DNA from 4 places in the Nonomuraea sp. NBC_00507 genome. Region 3 is predicted to be linked to each of the others. Evidence: riboswitches for the same ligand, from Rfam matches in the RefSeq annotation. Region 3 holds a riboswitch; each other region holds the start of a gene.
What was found. A riboswitch is a leader RNA that binds a small molecule or an ion and turns the genes downstream of it on or off. The one in region 3 is predicted to bind thiamine pyrophosphate.
Positions count from the first base shown of each region.

Region 1: another riboswitch for thiamine pyrophosphate. It lies ahead of thiC (phosphomethylpyrimidine synthase ThiC); the one in region 3 lies ahead of OHA25_RS06215 (purine-cytosine permease family protein).
Region 2: another riboswitch for thiamine pyrophosphate. It lies ahead of OHA25_RS01890 (TenA family protein); the one in region 3 lies ahead of OHA25_RS06215 (purine-cytosine permease family protein).
Region 4: another riboswitch for thiamine pyrophosphate. It lies ahead of thiO (glycine oxidase ThiO); the one in region 3 lies ahead of OHA25_RS06215 (purine-cytosine permease family protein).

Region 1 is NZ_CP107853.1:11,951,057-11,955,823, reverse strand. Features, by position in the region: gene OHA25_RS56870 (cellulose binding domain-containing protein) at 1-166, opposite strand, end outside; gene OHA25_RS56865 (universal stress protein) at 290-1,126, opposite strand; gene OHA25_RS56860 (hypothetical protein) at 1,139-1,492, opposite strand; gene OHA25_RS56855 (class I SAM-dependent methyltransferase) at 1,531-2,136, opposite strand; TPP riboswitch at 2,188-2,300, shown strand; gene thiC (phosphomethylpyrimidine synthase ThiC) at 2,293-3,876, shown strand; gene OHA25_RS56845 (SCO6745 family protein) at 3,863-4,696, opposite strand; gene OHA25_RS56840 (SDR family oxidoreductase) at 4,693-4,767, opposite strand, start outside.
Region 2 is NZ_CP107853.1:366,099-370,865, forward strand. Features, by position in the region: gene OHA25_RS01880 (DNA polymerase domain-containing protein) at 1-786, opposite strand, end outside; gene OHA25_RS01885 (histidine phosphatase family protein) at 822-1,430, shown strand; TPP riboswitch at 1,448-1,543, shown strand; gene OHA25_RS01890 (TenA family protein) at 1,531-2,205, shown strand; gene OHA25_RS01895 (maleylpyruvate isomerase family mycothiol-dependent enzyme) at 2,209-2,841, opposite strand; gene OHA25_RS01900 (MarR family winged helix-turn-helix transcriptional regulator) at 2,905-3,330, shown strand; gene OHA25_RS01905 (carbon starvation CstA family protein) at 3,314-4,767, opposite strand, start outside.
Region 3 is NZ_CP107853.1:1,193,830-1,198,596, reverse strand. Features, by position in the region: gene OHA25_RS06230 (MFS transporter) at 1-626, opposite strand, end outside; gene OHA25_RS06225 (winged helix-turn-helix transcriptional regulator) at 702-1,142, shown strand; gene OHA25_RS06220 (rhodanese-like domain-containing protein) at 1,139-1,462, shown strand; TPP riboswitch at 1,503-1,616, shown strand; gene OHA25_RS06215 (purine-cytosine permease family protein) at 1,607-2,941, shown strand; gene OHA25_RS06210 (methylated-DNA--[protein]-cysteine S-methyltransferase) at 2,904-3,479, opposite strand; gene OHA25_RS06205 (sensor histidine kinase) at 3,576-4,767, shown strand, end outside.
Region 4 is NZ_CP107853.1:9,607,194-9,611,960, forward strand. Features, by position in the region: gene OHA25_RS46280 (polyprenyl synthetase family protein) at 1-345, shown strand, start outside; gene thiE (thiamine phosphate synthase) at 491-1,138, opposite strand; gene OHA25_RS46290 (Rv2175c family DNA-binding protein) at 1,116-1,490, opposite strand; gene OHA25_RS46295 (NAD(P)/FAD-dependent oxidoreductase) at 1,521-2,684, opposite strand; TPP riboswitch at 2,743-2,859, shown strand; gene thiO (glycine oxidase ThiO) at 2,849-4,237, shown strand; gene thiS (sulfur carrier protein ThiS) at 4,243-4,434, shown strand; gene OHA25_RS46310 (thiazole synthase) at 4,427-4,767, shown strand, end outside.

The DNA.
Region 1 (4,767 bases), 1.9 Mb from region 3:
GGAGCTTGTTCCAGAGCAGGGCCCGCCAGCAGCCGGGGGAGCCGGTGATCGAGTCGCCCAGGGGCATGACCCTGATGGCGGCGGCGCTGGCCGGGGTGGTCGTCAAGAACAGCACTGCGCCGGCCGTCGCGAGCAACGCCGCCAGTAACGCCCAGGTCTTCCGCATCGTCCGCGCTCCCGTCGTCGCCTGGCGTTGATCGTAAGAGCGCGGCTCGGAGACGGGAAGGCGGCTGCCTGGGCAGAGGGACGCGACCTGCGGCGATGCGCGATCCGGGATGTAACTTTCAAGTCAGGGGCGGACGATGGCGAGCGGGCACGACGCGTGGTGGAGCAGGGCGTGGCTGATCGAACCCATGATCATCCCAGTCAGCTGACCGTGCCCGCGCGTCCCCACTACCAGCAGGTCGGCCCGCGCAGCCGCTTCCTTGAGCACCTCGATGGGGTGCCCGTGGACGACCTCGGCCACCACCTCCACCCCTGGATGCCGCGACCGGCCGTCGGCGGTCAGCTTCTGCAGCGCCCGGAGGGCGTTCTGCTCGCCGTTGGGGTCGGCCGGTTCGAAGCCGCTCGGGTGCGGCCAGGCCCACGCCTGTACGGCACGCACCCGCGCACCGTGCAACTCGGCCTCGGTGAGGGCGAAGTCGAGTGCGCACAGCCCGCCGGGCGAGCCGTCCACCCCGGCCACGATTTCCCTGCGCGGCGGCCGGGGCAGCTCACGGATGAGGACCACGTTCGTACGGGCGTGCGCGGCCACTCCGTGCGCGACGGACCCGACCAGCAGCCCGCGGATGCCGCCGATGCCGCGGCTGCCCACGACCAGCAGCTCGGCGCCTTCGGAGGCGTGGATCAACGCAGTGCGGGGATCGCCGGGCAGCAGCTCGGTGGTCACCTCCACCTCCGGGTGCTCGCGACGGACCCGGTCCTCGGCCGCCGCGAGCACTGTGGTGGCGCCCTCGCGCATCCATCGCCTGACCTCGGCGTAGTGGCTGCTGGGCGTGTCCTCGTACACCCACTTGGCCACGGCGTGGGCCACGACGAGCCGCGTGCGTCGAAGGGCGGCCTCGGCAGTAGCCCACGCGGCGGCTTCCAGCCCGGTGCGTGAGCCGTCCACCCCAACGATGATCACGACGACCGCCTTTCAGGTAAACGCGAAGCACTCCACCTCTGCCCGGCGGAACGGCAGCCCTTTGTCCGTGGAGTCCTTGGTGCACTGGCGCTCGGCTCTGCTGAGCTTCAGCGTGCCGCAGACGGACACGCCGGAGTACGTGCGGCAGTCGAGCGTGGGGTCGGCCTCTCCGATCCGGTACATGGCCTTGACGTCCGTGCGGCACTGGGTCCGCGCCCGCGCCGTGTTGGCGTAGCGGCATTGGGCCATCAAGGTGTCGAACTGCTCCTGGCTGACTTCGTGCTTGTCCATGCCGTCCCCAGCGGCGGTGGTCCCTCCCAACGCGGCCACCACCACGAGTCCTGCGACAGCGGCTATCTTCATCATGGTTTCCCCTGATGGGGACGTACCGCCCAGGGCGCTCGTCAAACCTCGCGCCGGCGCGCCAGCACGCTGAGCCAGGTGCGGTGGGTGGTGCTCAGACCGTGTTCCAGGACCTCGAACCCGGTCGATTCCAGCATCGCCAGCAGCGTGTCGGGGTCGCGGTGCACGAACCACCGGGAGACCTCGGTGTCGTAGGGGATCGGCTCCCATTCCTGCCGGTCGCCGGCTGAAGTGCTCATTCCGAGCACGCCGCCCGGCCGCAGCGCCGCCGACCAGGCGCGCAACGTCGGCTCGGTCTCGTCGGCGGGCACGTGGAGCAGCGCCGCACAGCACCACAGACCCGCCAGTGAGCCGGGGGCGAGCGGCGGCCTGCGCAGGTCACCGAGCACCGCGGGCACCCTCTGGGCGGCGGCCAGCCTGGCCATCTCGGTCGAGCGGTCGACCCCGACCACCGGCAGCCCCTGCTCCAGGAACCAGGCCGCGTCATGCCCAGGACCACACCCCAGGTCGGCCACCGGCCCCCGCGCCACCTCGGCGAACCGCTGACGGAAGGCCAGGAAGCCGCCGCTGCGGGTCCGGCTGCGCTCGGCGAAAACCGGGGCGATGCGGTCGTAGGTCGCCGTTGTGCGGGGGGTCGGATCCTCCATGACCCGGATCATGCCAGGTTTGGCGCGGCATCGGGGATGGGTACGATCATCGCCGTCCAACGCGGGAGCCCGGTACGGACCGGGCTGAGAGGACGGCTGACAGCCGCCGACCGCCAGAACCTGCTCCGGATAATGCCGGCGAAGGGAGTTTGCGCGATGCATGACGCGCGTTTTACCAAGGTTTACACCGGTGACCTCCATGTGCCGATGCGTCAGGTGCGTCTGTCGAACGGATCGACGGTGACGCTGTACGACACGTCAGGCCCGCACACCGACCCCGCCATCGAGACCGACGTCAGGCGCGGGCTGCCGCGCCTGCGCGAGCAGTGGGTACGCGACCGCCGCGCCGCCGGCCAGCCCGTCACCCAGGTCGGCTGCGCCAGGAAGGGGCTGATCACCAGGGAGATGGAGTTCGTGGCCGTCCGTGAGGGCCTCGACGCCGAGTTCGTCCGCCAGGAGGTCGCGGCCGGCCGGGCCATCATCCCCGCCAACGTCAACCACTCCGAGTCCGAGCCGATGATCATCGGCCGCCACTTCCTCGTGAAGATCAACGCCAACATCGGCAACTCGGCCGTGACGTCCTCCATCGAGGAGGAGGTCGAGAAGATGACCTGGGCCACGCGGTGGGGCGCGGACACGATCATGGACTTGTCCACCGGCCCGGACATCCACGAGACCCGTGAGTGGATCATCCGCAACTCGCCGGTCCCGGTCGGCACCGTGCCCATCTACCAGGCGTTGGAGAAGGTCAAGGGCCGTCCTGAGGACCTGTCGTGGGAGATCTACCGGGACACGCTCGTCGAGCAGTGCGAGCAGGGTGTGGACTACGTGACCGTGCACGCGGGGGTGCGGCTGGCGTACGTGCCGCTCACCGCCGGCCGCAAGACCGGCATCGTCTCGCGCGGCGGCTCGATCATGGCCGCCTGGTGCCTGGCGCACCACCGTGAGAGCTTCCTGTACGAGCACTTCGCCGACATGTGCGAGATCCTCGCTCGTTACGACGTGTCGTTCTCACTCGGGGACGGGCTGCGGCCCGGCTCGATCGCGGACGCCAACGACGAGGCCCAGTTCGCCGAGCTGCGCACGCTCGGCGAGCTGACCAGGGTCGCACGTGAGCACGACGTCCAGGTCATGATCGAGGGCCCGGGACACGTGCCCATGCACAAGATCAAGGAGAACGTCGACCTGCAGCGCGAGCTCTGCGACGACGCCCCCTTCTACACCCTCGGGCCGCTGATCACCGACATCGCCCCGGGCTACGACCACATCACCTCCGGCATCGGCGCCGCCATGATCGGCTGGTACGGCACCGCCATGCTTTGCTACGTCACCCCCAAGGAGCACCTCGGCCTGCCGGACAAGGACGACGTCAAGACCGGCGTGATCACCTACAAGATCGCCGCCCATGCGGCGGACCTGGCCAAGGGGCATCCGCGGGCGCAGGAGTGGGACGACGCGCTGTCGGACGCGCGGTTCGAGTTCCGCTGGGAGGACCAGTTCGACCTGTCGCTCGACCCCGGCACCGCCCGCGCCTTCCACGACGAGACCCTGCCTGCCGCGCCGGCCAAGACCGCGCACTTCTGCTCGATGTGCGGGCCGAAGTTCTGCTCCATGCGGATCAGCCACGACATCCGCCAGGCGGGCTACGCGGAGAAGGCGGAGGAGTTCCGGCAGCGCGGGGGCACCGTCTACGTCGATCAGCCCGGCAGCCTGCCGGGCCAGGTCGTCAGCCGAGGCTGAGCAGGCCCGCGTCCACGACCCGGCGGCCGAAGGGGCGGGCGAGTTCGGCCAGGCGCTCGCAGCCGTCCTCGCCCAGCGCCCCGTACGCGGCCATGGCCAGGGTGTCCGTACGGTCCTCGAGGTGGCGGCGCAGCGCCTGGCCCGCTGCGCTCAGCGCGCCCCCTTCCAGGAGCCCGCGGGCGTGGAGGCCGGCTTCCGCGGCCGTCCATGCCTCCTCCGGCCAGGCACGGCTGATCTTGAGGAAAGCGACGGGGACCTCGCCGCCGGCGGCATGGAGGACCAGGGCTTCCAGGCCGGTGAGGCCTTCGGCGAGGAGGGTGGCCACATGGCCGTCGCCGCGGAACTCGCGGAGCAGGGTCTGGGCGTGCCAGAGCTGCTGGAGCGGGTCGTCCGGCCAGGGGAGCGCGGCGTGGGCGGCGAAGAGCGGTCGGCCCTGGGGATGGTCGCAGGCTGCCGTGGCGGCGCGGCGGGCCAGGTCGAGGGTCTCGGCCAGGTGAGGAAGCTCGTGGATGCCCGCCCGGCGCAGGGCTTCGTCGGCGGCTTCGAGGCGGGCCTCGAGCATCTGCTCCGGCGTCACCACGTCCCAGGCGGCGGGGAGGGAGCGGCGTACGAGGTCGGGGCAGAAGTTGTAGAAGGTGGCGATGACCAGGTCGGCGGAGGCCCGGCCGAAGGCAGCGCCACGCGAGGCGAAATATCCGGACATGCCGGTGAGGCCGAGGTTGGCGTAGCGGGCGGCGGCCTCGGGAACGAAGTAGATCATGCCGTGCAAGGGCTCCAGGCGGCGCCAGGCGCGGCGGGCCGCGGCCGTGTCGCCCGTCATGACGTCGTCAGGGAGTCGATGAAGCGCGACATCCCGGCCAGCCATCGGTCGGGATCCTCCGCCTTGCGGCG
Region 2 (4,767 bases), 830 kb from region 3:
GGTGTGCACGGTGAAGTCGCCCGGCGCCACCCGGTCGAGGTCCGACCAGGGCACCGGGAAGGACACCGGCACGCCGGGACGCACCCGCGGGCTGTAGGCGGCCACGACGGTGGCGCCGCCCGCCCTGGTGGAGTCGATGAACACCTTGCCCGCGCGATCCTCGCGGATGAACGCCGTCGTGGCCAGCGCCGGATCCACCCGCTCGGCACGGGCCCCCAGTGCGCGGGTGGCCGCGGCCAGGTCGTCCACGGCGGTCCCCGGCACTACGGGCACGAACACGTGCACGCCCTTGGCCCCGCTGGTCTTCACCGCGCCCGCCAGCCCGCAGTCCTCCAGCGCCTGGCGGACCAGGAACGCGGCCCGCACGGCCAGCTGGAAGGACTCGCTGCCCTCGGGCGGGTCGAGGTCGAGCACCATGTGCGTGGGCTGGTCGCCGGCGAACAGCGACGGGTGATACTCGACCGCCCGCTGGTTGGCGAACCACACCAGCGTCCGGCGGTCGTCGCACACGGCATACGTCACCTGCCGGCGCGACGCCTCTGCCCAGACGGAGAACCGCTTCACCCATGCGGGGGCGTATTTGGGCAGGTTCTTCTGCATGAAGGGCTCCTGCCCCGGGCGCACCCGGATGACGGAGAGCGCGCGGTCGCGCAGGACCGGGATGATCCGGTCGGCAACTGCGTCGAGGTAGTCGACCAGGTCACGCTTGGTCGCGCCCGCCCCGTCGAACAGCGGCTGGTCGAGGTTGCTCAGGGCCACCCCGTCACGCGTCTCATCGCTGCTCACCCGCCTCACCATATCGGGGAAGAATGGGCCAGACCATGACCCGTTACCTGTATCTCGCGCGCCATGGCGAAGCCACACCGAACGGCCACGCCCTGACCGACGATGGCCGCCGCCAGGCCGCGCTGCTCGGCTCGCGCCTGCGGGAGGTCCCCTTCGCCGCCATCCACCACGGCCCGCTCCCCCGGACGACACAGACCGCCCGGCTGATCGGCGAGCACCTTCCCGGCGTCCCCCTGCGCGCCTGCGAGGCTGCCGGCGACTACATCCCGTACGTGCCGCGCGAGGAGGAGCTCGCCCCGGAGTACGCCGACCGCCTCCTCGGCTTCCTGGCCCAGTTCCCCGCGGACGAACGCGAGCGCGGCCCGGCCCTCGCCGCCGAGGCCGTGCGTGCGTTCACGGGTCCGGTGACGGAGGGAACCCGGCACGAGCTGGTGGTCACGCACAACTTCCTCATCGGCTGGCTCGTCCGCGCCGCGCTCGACGCACCGGAATGGCGCTGGCTCGGCATCAACCAGTGCAATGCCGCCCTGACCGTCATCAGGTACGCACCCGATCGCCCGTCCTCGGTGCTCGTCTTCAACGACATGCGCCACCTGCCCGCCGAGCTCCGCTGGACCGGCTTCCCGCCCGAGCTGCGCGAGTGACCCCTTGTTACAGTGGGCCCGTTGACGCGGGGTGCCCGGACGTCCGGGCTGAGATCACACCCGTCGAACCTGATCTAGTTCGCACTAGCGGAGGGACGTCATGTTCTGCGATGACATGTGGCTGCGCACGGCCGAGTTGATGAAGGCCATCCACGACCACCCCTTCAACGTCGCACTCGGCGACGGCACGCTCGACCGCGACCGGTTCGCGTTCTACATCGTGCAGGACGGCCGCTATCTGGAGGCGTTCTCCAAGGCGCTGGCCACGGCGTCGGCGCGGGCCACCGACCCGGCGGACGCGGCGTTCTTCGCCCAGAGCGCGCACACCGCGCTGGCGGCCGAGCGCCTGCTGCACGCCGGCTACGTCCAGGAGCTGGACGCCGACGCGGCCGGCATCGCCACGTCGCCGACCTGCCTGGCGTACGCGTCGTTCCTGCAGGCCACGGCGCTCGCCGCGCCGTACCCTGTGCTGGCCGCGGCGGTGCTGCCGTGCTTCTGGATCTACCAGGACGTCGGCACGGCGCTGCTGGGGCGCACCGGTGAGGTGCCGGACCATCCCTACCGGAAGTGGATCGACACCTATTCGGACCCGGGGTTCGCGGCCTCCGTCGAGCAGGCCAAGACCATCGCCGACCGGCTGGCCGCCACCACGGACCAGGCGACCAGACAGGCCATGACCGAGGCCTATTGCACGGCGGCGGCGTACGAGTGGATGTTCTGGGACAGCGCCTGGCGGCGCGAGACCTGGCCGACGGCGGAGTGGCTCGCCCGCTGACCGCTACGGCAAGCGCGCTGTCAGCGCCGCCGTGCCCGCCCCGGTGAGGCCCGGCAGCGCGGCCGTACGCCCGCTCAGCAGCAGGAGCAGCGCCTGGATGGGTCCCTCCACCACCTCGCCGGCCCCGACCGCCCAGTCCACGTCGGTGGCCACGAGCCGGAGCCCGCGCAGCCGCCGCTGCGGGTAGAAGGGGAAGCCGCGCTCCCAGACGTGGGTGGCGCAGGTTCGCGCCGGACCGAGCGGCATGGCGCGCTCGATGCCGAGCGGCACCGTGATGTCCTGGCCGTGGACGAGCGCGTCGAACAGCGGGTCGAGCGGCTTGGTCGAGGGCGCCCGGCGGCGCGAGCCGGCCGACTCGCGCACCTGCGCGACGATCTCGCCGATCGGCAGCCTGGCGTGCCGCACCGCCGAGTCGTGGACCATGCGGTCGAAGTTGCCGCGCGCCCTGACGAACTCGACCAGCGCCGACGCGAGCTTTATCCGAGTGGCGAGCGCCAGGTGGGCGGCCACGTCGCGCACCTGCCACCCAGCACACAGCGACGGCCGCTCCCAGTCCTGCTCCGGCAGCGAGTCGAGCAGGTCGGCCAGGCCGCGCCGCTCGATCTCGAGGGCAGCCCAGATCTCTTCCTGGTTCATCGCACACCCCAATTGCTAAGGTGGCCTTAATATAAGGCACCCTTAGCAGTTTGGAGAAGACCCGTGGCCGCCACTCATCCGCCGCACGTCGTGGCCCTGCTGTACGAGGCGTACCTGCGCCTGCAGAACATCGTGCAGGAGGCCGGCCACGCGTACGACGCGAACATCCGGCCCGCGCACTCGGCGGTGTTCTTCCACATGGAGCACCAGGGCATCCGCTTGAGCAGGCTCGCCGAGAAGGCCCAGATGACCCCTCAGGCCATGGGGGCGCTGGTGGACGACCTGGAGCGGCTGGGCTACCTGCGCCGGATGCCCGACCCGGCCGACCGCCGCGCCAAGCTGATCGTCTTCACCGAGCGGGGCGACCACGCGCTGAAGATCGGCTACGCCGCCATCGACGAGGTGGAGCGCCGGGTGGCGGTGTTGCTCGGCGAGGACGGCCTCGCCGAGCTGCACGCCACGCTGAGCCGCATCATCCAGGAGTTTTAGCCATCAGCTCGCGTTCCTCGCGGGTGGGGATGAGCCCGGACGGCGCCAGGAGCTTCGACTCCTCGAACGGCGCCTCCGTCGTCGGCAGCGGCTCCCGCGTCCTGATCGCCTTCACCCACACGCGGGCCGCGTCCAGGATCACGATGATGATCATGACGGCGAACAACGCGGCCAGGATGCCGTCCACGGTGGAGTTGATCACGATCTGCTGCATCGCGCCCATGGACTTGGCGGGCGCGAGCACCTGTCCCTGGTCGAGCGCCGCCTGATAGCGGTCCCGCTGGGCGAAGAAGCCGAGCCCGGGGTCGGGCGAGAACACCTTCTGGTAGCTGGCCGTCAGCGTCACGGCGACGTCCCAGGCCAGCGGCACCGCCGTCACCCAGGCCCATTTGAGCCGCCCGCTCTTGATCAGCAGGGTCGTGGCCACGGTGAGCGCGACCGCCGCGAGCAACTGGTTGGCGATGCCGAAGAGCGGGAACAGCTGGTTGATACCGCCGAGCGGGTCGTTGACGCCCTGGTAGAGGAAGTAACCCCAGGCCGCCACGACCACCGCGCTGGAGGCCACCAGCCCCGGCCACCAGCTCACCCGCGCCATCGGCTTCCACAGGTTGCCGATCGTGTCCTGCAGCATGAACCGCCCCACCCGGGTGCCGGCGTCCACGGTGGTGAGGATGAACAGCGCCTCGAACATGATCGCGAAGTGGTACCAGAACGCCTGCAGCGCCGCTCCCCCGAGGAACCCGGAGAAGATCTGCGAGATGCCCACGGCCAGCGTGGGCGCGCCGCCCGTCCGGGCGATCAGCGTCTCCTCCTGTACGGCCGCCGCCGCGGCCTGCAGTTCCTCGGGCGTGATCACGAAGCCCATGTTCGTGACCGCCTGGGCGGCGGTCTCCACGGTGGCCCCGACGACGCCGGCCGGGGAGTTCATGGCGAAGTAGAGCCCGGGGGTCAGCACACAGGCCGCGGTGATCGCCATGATGGCGACGAACGACTCCATGAGCATGGAGCCGTACCCGATCATCCGGACCTGGGTCTCCTTCTGGATCATCTTGGGCGTCGTGCCGGAGGAGATCAGCGAGTGGAACCCCGACAACGCCCCACAGGCGATGATGATGAACACGAACGGGAACAACGAACCCGCGAAGACCGGCCCCTTGCCGTTGAAGGCGAAGTCGGTGAACGCGGTGGTCTGCATCGGCGGCATCGTGATGGCGATGCCGATCGCGATCAGCACGATCGTGCCGATCTTCATGAACGTGGACAGGTAGTCACGTGGCGCCAGCAACATCCACACCGGCAGCACGGCGGCGACGAAGCCGTACGCGATCAGCCACAAGGCCAGCGCCGACGGGCTCAGCGTGAAGAACGGCGCCCAGCTGGACTCCTGCACCCAGCCGCCCGCCACGATCGACAGCAGCAGCAGCCCGACCCCGATCA
Region 3 (4,767 bases):
AGCATCATCGCACCCGTGATGGTGGCGGCGCCCGCCAGGTCGAACCCCGTGGCCGGAGGGCGTTCGGCGGCGGGCTCCTTGATCAGGGGGATCGCGATGGCCAGGATCACCGCCGACATCAGCACCGGCGCGAAGAAGACCCAGCGCCAGCCGAAGGCCGTGAGCAGGCCGCCGATCACCAGGCCGAGCGCGAAGCCGCCTGCGGCTGTCCCCGCGTAGATGAGCAGGGCACGGTTGCGCAGCCGGCCCTCGGGAAACGTCGTGGTGATCAGGGAGAGGCCGGCCGGGGTCATGAAGGCGGCGGCCACACCCGTGACGAAGCGGGCGATCAGCAGCACCCAGCCCTCGTCCGCGAAGCCCCCGAGGCCGGAGAACACCAGGAACACTCCGAGCCAGAGCAGGAACATGCGGCGGCGGCCCAGCAGGTCGGCCGCGCGGCCGCCGAGCAGCATGAAACCGCCGTAGCCGAGCACGTACGCGCTCACGACCCCGCTCAGCATGCCCGTGGACAACCCCAGGTCGGCCCGGATGGACGGGAGGGCGACGTTCAGCATGGCCACGTCGATGCCCTCGAGGAAGATGGCGCCGCACAAGACGGCGAGGACGCCCCAGGAACGGGCAGGCATGACAAACCCCCGGTTATGAATAGGCAGTCGGTTCTCTCTTGTAACCGTCCACATCTTGGGCCAGCATGAAATGTCATGGAAGACGGCACTTTCAGATCACTCAGTTACTGCGACAGCACCGTGGACGACGACGACGACTACGACGTGCGGCAGTGGGACACCCGCGAGGACTGCGAGGTCCGCCAGATACTCGACCGCATCGCGGACAAGTGGTCGCTGCTCGTCATCGCGTTGCTCGACTGCCAGAGCCTGCGCTTCTCCCAGCTGCGCCGCGAGATCGACGGCGTCAGCCAGCGCATGCTCAGCGTGACCCTGCGTCACCTCGAGCGTGACGGGCTGGTGTCCCGTAAGGTCCACCCGGTGGTGCCGCCCAGGGTGGACTATGCGCTGACGCCGCTCGGGCGGACCCTGCACCAGACGATCAAATCCCTGGTCACGTGGACTGAGGAGCATCAGGCGGAGATCGCGTCGGCGCGTGCGGAGTACGACGCGAGGCAAGAGATGATGGAGGCATGACCGTTCCTGAGATCGAGGCCAGTGCCCTTCCCGATGACGCCTACCTGCTTGACGTGCGTGAGCAGGAGGAGTGGGTGGCCGGCCACGCCCCTGACGCCGCGCACATCCCCATGACCCAGATCCAGCAGCGGGTCGACGAGGTGCCGGCAGACCGGACGGTCTACGTCGTCTGCCGGGTGGGCGGACGGTCGCTGCAGGTCGCGGCCTGGCTCAACCAGCTCGGGCGGGAGGCGGTCAACGTCGGCGGCGGCATGCAGTCGTGGGAGGCCGCGCGCCGCCCGATGGTGAGCGAGACCGGACAGCAACCTTTCGTGGCCTAACGCGCAGTTCGCCCTTTATGGCATCATGAGGGCGCTAACTTCAGATTGTCGCGGGAGCTCGGGGTGCCGGGCTGAGAGGGCAGCTATTCATCCGCTGCCGACCGCCTGAACCTGTCCGGGTAATGCCGGCGTAGGGAGTGTGCGATGACGCATGTCGCCGACGAAGTTCCGCTGACCCTCCAGGGAACGCCCCCGAAAACGCTCGGCGTCCTCGATCAAGGCGCGCTCTGGGCGAACCTCGGCGTCAGTCTCCTGGGCTTCTCGGGCGCCCTCTACCTGCTCGACCCCCTCGGCAACGCACCGCTCAGCCTGATCGCCGCGCTCACCGCCACCGTGGTGGGCAGCCTGATCGGCACGTCTATGGTGGGCCTGGCCGCCATCCCCGGCACCCAGACGGGGCAACCCTCGATGGTGCTGCTCCGCGGGCTCTTCGGGGCCAAGGCGTCCTACGTGCCCACGGTGCTGAACATCGTCCAGATGCTCGGCTGGGGCGCGTTCGAGCTCTGGGTGATCGCCAAGGCTGCCAGCGCGATCTTCAGCGGCGTCCCGTACCAGGTGTGGGTGATCGCGGCCGGGGTGCTGACCACGGCGCTCACGATCTGGCCGCTCGGGGCGGTCCGCCTGATTCGGCGGTACGTCACCATCGGCGTGATCGTGTCCATGATCTGGTTCACCTGGTACCTCGTGTCCGAGGCGCCGGCGCACACAGGCGGCGGCTGGACCGCCTTCCCCGCGGCCGTGGACTACGTGATCGCGCTCTCGGTGTCCTGGGTGCCCATGGCCGCCGACTTCGCCAGGCACTCCAGGTCCAGCAAGGCCGCGTTCACCGGCGTGGTGGGCGGCTACACGCTGGCCCAGGTCGCCTGCCTGGGGCTGGGCGTGTACGCGGTGGCCATCGCGGGCGCGGACGCGGTGCTCGCGGACGGCACGGCGGTGTTCGGACCATTCGTGGCCGCGCCGCTGGGCGCGTTGTTTTTCGCGATCCTGGTGCTGCGTGAGACCGACCAGTCTTTCGCCAACGTCTACTCCACCACCGTGTCGCTGCAGAACCTGATGCCGCGCGTGGACCGCAGGGTGTTCTCCACCAGCATCGGCGTGCTCACCATCGCGATCGCGCTGGTCGTGGACGTCACCTCGTACGGTGCCTTCCTCGGCGTGATCGGCGCGGTGTTCGTGCCGATGTTCGCGGTGCTCGCCGTCGACTACTTCGTGCTGGGTGGCGCGGACCGCTGGAACACCGACGAGAACGCGCCCTCGCGCTGGACGATGCTGGTGCCGTGGGCGCTCGGTTTCGTCGCCTACTGGCTGACGACCTCGACTCCCACTGTGCCGGCGTGGGACGGCTTCTGGGCGTCGGCCCGTGAGGTGATCGGCTTCACCCGGCAGCCCTGGATGAACGGCGCGCTCGGCGGGGCCTTGGTGGCCGCGCTGGTGGCGCTGGTCATCGGCCTGCTGCTGCGGCGCGCTGCTCGACGTTGAGCAGGTGCTGCTTGGCGGCCGGGCCGCCCGCGTAGTCGCCGAGGGCGCCGTCCTCGCGCACCACCCGGTGACACGGCACGATCACGCAGACGGGGTTGGAGGCCAGCGCGTTGCCGATGGCCCGCAACGCGCGCGGCCGGCCGATGCTCGCGCCGATCTCCTCCAGCGTCGTGGTCGTGCCGTACGGCACCGCCATGGTCTTCTGCAGCACCGTGCGCGCGAAGGAAGTGGCCAGCGCCAGGTCCACGGGCGTGGCGAAGGCACGCAGGCGGCCGGAGAAGTAGGCGTCCAGCTCCCTGCGCACCGGGTCGAGCCGGCGCGGGTCCGGGCCGATGAACCTGCCCACATGCTTGGTGACCAGCTCGAAGACGGCGTTTTCCGGCTCGAAGGAACACGCGGCGATGCCTTTGCCGGTCACCGCCAGCACCATACGGCCCAGCGCGCCGTCGTAGGTGCCGAAGGCGATGTCCGGCGGCGTCTCGCCCCGATAGGTGGTGGAGGTCACACGTAGCAGGGCATCCAGATCGCCGCTCGTCATGCCTCCACCCTTCCCCGCGACTGAGAAATCGCCGTGACCGCAGCGTATCGGACGGATCGCCCGACGCACCCAGCTCGCCACGGGCACTATGGAGGTGTGGGGGACCAATGGGCCGGTAGTGACGATGAGATCGCTCGCGCGGTGCTCGCCAGCTCACCCAACGCCGTCGTGGCGCTCGACAGGGACCAGAGTGTGCTGGTCTGGAACGAGGCCGCCGAGCGGCTCTTCGGGTGGACGGCCGAGGAGATGCTCGGGCGCAGGGCGCCGATCGTGCCCGCGGAGCTGACCGCCGAGCTCAACGCCGTGCTCGAACGCGTGCGCACCGGGGGCCAGGTGTCGCTCCGCACCAAACGCCTGCACAGCGACGGCAGCGTGCTGGACCTGCGGGTCGACATCAGCGCGTTGCGACTGGGCAGCGCCGTGGCCGGCTACGTGTGTGTGCACCACCTGGCCAGGACCGACGAGGTCGCCAAGAACCGGATGGCGCGCCGGGCCAGGCTCGTGCGCAAGCTGACCGACGTGGTCGGCGACATCAACTCCGAGCTGGAGCTGCCGGCCGTGCTGGACCGGATCTCGGCCAGCCTCACTGAGCTGACCGGGGCGGACGCGGGCGGGTTCGTGCTGATCGAGGGGGAGCGGCTGCGGCTGGTCAGCACGTACCAGCTGCCGGAGTCGATCAGGGGGACCACCTCCGACCTGCGGACGAGCCTGGTGGACCGGCTCTTAAGAACCGGCAAGACCGTCCTGCTGCAGTCGAACGAGCTCGACGACCTGGTGTGGGCGAAGCTGAACGGGCTGCACACGATCGCGCTGGGCCTGGCCGCCGTCGGCGGGCGGCCGTACGGCGCGCTCTACGCGCTGTTCGCCCGGCGCACGCCGGGGCATCTCGAACTGGAGCTGCTGGAGCTCCTGGCCGGGCACGCCGGCATCGCCGTCGGCAACGCGGTCGCCTACCAGGAGGCGGTCCGGCAGCGGGCGCACGAGCAGGCGGTGTTCGACGCCAGCGCCGACGGGATCGCCGTGCTGGATCAGGCCGGGCGCGTGGTGCGGTGGAACCCGGCCGCCGCCGAGATCACCGCCTTCCCCGCCGACGCCGTCATCGGCGGGCCGCCGCCGTTCCCGCTGCCCGAGGCGGGGGAGAAGCTCACGTTCCAGATGGAGAGCGGGCGCTGGCTGGACGTGGTGAGCGCGCGGGTCGAGGAGACCGGCGAGGTCGTCGTCGACTTCCGCGACGTGACCACGGCCAAGGAACTCGAGGAGGCCAAAGACCTGTTCCTGGCCACGACCA
Region 4 (4,767 bases), 4.3 Mb from region 3:
GACATCCTGGGGGTGTTCGGCGACCCGGCGCAGACCGGCAAGCCGGCGGGGGACGACTTGCGTGAGGGCAAGCGGACGATGCTCGTGGCCCGCACGCTGGCGGCCGCCTCCCCCGGCGACGCGGCCACGGTCCGGCGCCTGCTCGGGGATCCGGGGCTGGATGCGGGCGGGGTGGCCACGCTGCGGCGGATCATCGAGGACACCGGGGCGTTGCAGGAGTGCGAGGACCTGATCGGCGACTACCTGGGCCAGGCTCTGACCGCGCTCGACCAGGCCCCGGTCACCGCCGAGGCCCGCGCGGCGCTGACCGGGCTCGCCATCGCCGCCACCTCCCGCAAAACCTGACCGTCCGCAACCGCACACCGCTCCGCAACCGCAACCGCACACCGCGGAGCCGCCGACAGCGGCGTTCCTCCACCGTGCTGAGCCGCCGCACGACGGGCCGGTGTGCAGCCGTCAGGCGGCGGACGCCGCCTATAGGCGCTAGCCGTCAGGCGGCGGCTGCCGCCGACAAGCGCTTGGCGAATTCCGCCGCCGCCGCGCCCGGATCGTCCGCGTCGGTGATCGCCCGTACCACCACCACCCGGCGAACCCCGAACGACATGACCTCGTCCAGGTTGGCGAGGTCGATGCCGCCGATCCCGAACCACGGCCGCGCCGTCCCCAGCGACGCCGCGTGCCGCAGCAGCGGCGGCCCCGGAGCCGGGCGGCCGGGCTTGGTCGGCGTCGGCCAGATGGGCCCGCAGCAGAAGTAGTCGACGCCCTCCTCCACCGCCGCGGCGGAAGCCTCGGCGGCGGAGTGGGTGGACCGTCCGATGACGATGTCGTCGCCGAGTATCTCTCGCGCGACCGTCACGGGAAGATCGTCCTGCCCCAGGTGGAGCACGTCGGACCGGGCGGCGTAAGCGATGTCCGCCCGGTCGTTGACGGCCAGAAGTTTGCCGTGCCGGTCGCAGGCGTCGCGGAAGACTTCGAGGAGGGCGAGTTCGTCGCGTGCCTCCAGGCCCTTCTCCCGCAGCTGGATGATGTCCACGCCGCCGGCCAGCACCGAGTCGAGGAACTCCGCGAGGTCGCCGCGGTCGCGGCGGCCGTCGGTGCAGAGATAGAGGCGAGCCTCAGAAAGCGAGGGCTTGGGCACGCCGCTTGACCTCGGTATGACGGCCGGCCTTGATCGCCTCGATGGGCGACCCTGGCAGCGACTCGTCTGGGGTGAAAAGCCAGCGCAGCGACTCGACATCGTCGTAGCCGGCGTCCTGCAACACGGTCAGTGTGCCGGGCAGGCCCTTCATCACGTCCTTGCCGTCGAGGAACACCGCGGGCACCTGTGGCCCGCCGCTCCCTCGGCGCACGCCTAGGAGCTTGTGGTCCTTGAGGAGTTGCTTGGCCCGCCCGATGGGAAGCTCAAGGCGCTGGGCCACTTCAGGGAGTGTCAGCCACTCGTTCACGAGCTGGTCGGTCTCCCGGTCGATCTGTGCAACAGAAAGCGTCACGAAACCACAACTACCACATGCCGTGCTTGCTCAAACAACACAATCTCGTAGAGGCACTTCTGGATCTACCAGGCGTTCCGCGTCGAGACGGTGTCCCGCGCCGATGATTCTGCGTCCCTGGACGAGATCTCGCGGCCGATCCACGGCGAGCACCGCGGCCAGAGCGCCGTCGCCGTCGAGCCAGACGGCCGACCACTTGCCCTCCGGGTCGCCGCGGTAGATGAGCCGCTCCCCCGCCGGGTGATGCCCGGCGTATTGGACCATGTGCCCGAACTGCTCCGACCAGAAGTACGGCACCGGGTCGTACACCTCGTCCTCGCCCAGCAGCGTCGCGGCGGCGACCTCGGGGGCGTTGAGCGCGGTGTCCCAGTGCTCGATCCTGAGCCTGGTGTGGAAGCGGCGCGACCACCAGGCGGCGCAGTCCCCGACGGCGACCGTGTTCGGCAGGGAGGCCCGCAGGTGCTCGTCGACGACGACGCCGTTGTGCAGGTCGATGTCGGCGTCGGCCAGCCATTCGACGGCGGGCCGCACGCCGATGCCGGTCACGACCACGTGGGCCTCGACGAACTCGCCGTCCACCAGCCGCACGCCGCCCTCGTCCACGGACCGGACCATGGTGTTCAGGCGCAGGTCGATGCCCTCGTACCAGCGCTGGGTGCGGGCCCCGATCTCCGTGCCGACGGCGGTGGCGAGCGGGGTGGCCGCCGCCTCGATCACCGTGACCGCGCAGCCGGCGCGGCGGGCGGCGGTGGCCACCTCGGCGCCGATCCAGCCGGCGCCGATGATCGCGACCCTGGCCCCGGGCACCAGCATGGCCCTGAGCTCGTGGGCGTCGTCGAGAGTGCGCAGCACGTGCTGAGGACCGTCGCCGGGCAGCATGATCGGCTCGGATCCGGTGGCGATGACCAGCCCGTCGTAGCCGATCTCACCCTCGGTCGTCTCCACGACGCCCGCGCGCAGCGCCTTGGCGCCCACACCCGGGCGGAAGGCGACGTCGAGTGCGTCCAGGTCGGTGTCGACGAAGCTGGTATCGGCCTCGCCGAGCAGCACGCTCTTCGACAGCGGCGGGCGGTCGTAAGGGCGATGCCGCTCCTGCCCGATCAGGGTGATCCTGCCGCCGAACCCGCGCCCGCGCAGCGTCTCCACCGTGCGGACGCCTGCCAGGCCCGCTCCTACCACCACGACATGGTCCACGTTCAAGACCCTAACGGGGGGCGTGCTTCGGCGGCGCACCGAGGCCGTAGGCTGGGGACGTAAGACGCGCGGGAGTCCGGCCGTTACCGGGCTGAGAGGAAGGCTGCAGCGGGCCTTCGACCGCAAGACACCTGATCCGGATCATGCCGGCGAAGGGAGCGCATGTGGATGTGATCGTAGGCGGCGGCATCGTCGGACTGTCCATCGCGTGGCGGCTGGCCCGGTCGGGGCGGCCGGTCACGGTGGTGGATCCGGCCCCGGCCTCGGGGGCCTCCCACGCGGCGGCGGGGATGCTGGCCCCGGTCAGCGAGGTGACCTACACGGAGACGCCGCTGCTGCGACTGGGGATGGCGTCGCTGCGCCGCTGGCCCTCCTTCGCCGCCGAACTGGCCGAGGACGCGGGCTGGGCCGAGCGCCCGGCGGCATCCGACGGCGAAACGCCGGTTGCGGATGCGGGAGGCCGGGGTGCCCGCGCAGGCGCTTCCGACGGGCCCGCGGCCGGGCCGTCCGGCGGGCCCGGGGTCGGGCCGTCCGGCGGGCCCGGGGTCGGGCCGTCCGGCGGGCCCGGGGTCGGGCCGTCCGGCGGGCTGGAGATCGGCGAAGGGCCACGGCGCGGGCTGGACCTGCGGGCGGACGGGACGCTCGATGTGGCGTTCGGGGCCGACGATCTGGCGGCGCTGGACGAGCTGGCGGCCTACATGGACAAGCTCGGGCTGCCGGTCGAGCGGCTGACCGGTCGCGAATGCCGGCGCCTGGAGCCCATGCTGGCCCCGTCGGTGCGCGGCGGGCTGCTCGCTCCCGAGGACGCCTGGGTGGACCCGCGGCGGGTGACGGCGGCCCTGCTCGTGGCTCTGGACCGGCTGGGCGTGCCGCTGGTGCGGGCACGCGCCGCGGGTCTCCTGCGGGACGCGGACGGCAAGGTCGTCGGGGTACGCCTGGAGCCGTCACGAGAGCCGTCCGAGATCAGGGCGGAGCGAGTCGTCCTGGCGGCCGGGGCCTGGAGTGCCGAGCTGGCGGACGTGCCGGTGCGGCCGGTCAAGGGGCAGATCATGCGGTTGCGTTCCCCGCAGCCGCTGCTCAGCCGGTGCGTACGCGGCACCGTGCACGGCTCCTACGTCTACCTGGTCCCCCGTGGCGATGGCGAGCTGGTGGTCGGCGCCACCCAGGAGGAGCTGGGGTTCGACACCAGGGTGACCGCGGGGGGACTCTACGAGCTGCTGCGGGACGCCAGGGAGCTGGTGCCGGGCGTGAGCGAGCTGGAGGTCGCCGACGTGGTGGCCGGGCTGCGGCCGGGCACGCCGGACAACCTGCCGATCATCGGCCCGAGCGGGACACCGGGGCTCACCCTGGCCACCGGGCATTACCGGGGCGGCGTGCTGCTCGCCCCGCTCACGGCTGCCCTCGTGCTGGCCGACTCGGGCAGCTCAGGCAGCTCGGGCGGCTCGGGAGACGTGGGCGGCTTGGGCGGCTTGGGCGGCTTGGGCGGCTTGGGCGGCGATGAGGGTGAGCTGGCGGCGTTGTGCTCGCCGGGGAGGTTTCGGGAAATCTCATGATTGTGATGATCAACGGGGCCGCGCACGAGGTCGCCGACGGCATGACCGTGGCGCAGGCCGTACGAACGTTGACTACGGCCACCACCGGGGTGGCCGTGGCTGTGAACGACGAGGTGGTCACGCGGAGCGCTTGGGAGACGACGGCGCTCAGCGACCGGGACCGCATGGAGGTTCTGACGGCGGTGCAAGGTGGATGATCTGATCATCGCCGGGGAGAAGTTCTCCTCCCGGCTCATCATGGGGACCGGCGGCGCGCCCTCCCTCGAGGTGCTGGATCAGGCGCTGGCCGCGTCCGGCACCGAGCTGACCACGGTCGCCATGCGGCGCCTCGACCCGGCCGCCCGCGGCTCTGTGCTGGACGTCCTGCGCAAACGGGACATCAAGGTGCTCCCGAACACGGCCGGCTGCTTCACGGCGGGCGAGGCCGTGCTGACGGCGCGGCTGGCCAGAGAGGCGCTCGGCACGAACTGGGTCAAGCTCGAGGTCATCGCCGACGAGCGGACGCTGCTGCCCGACCCGATCGAGACGTT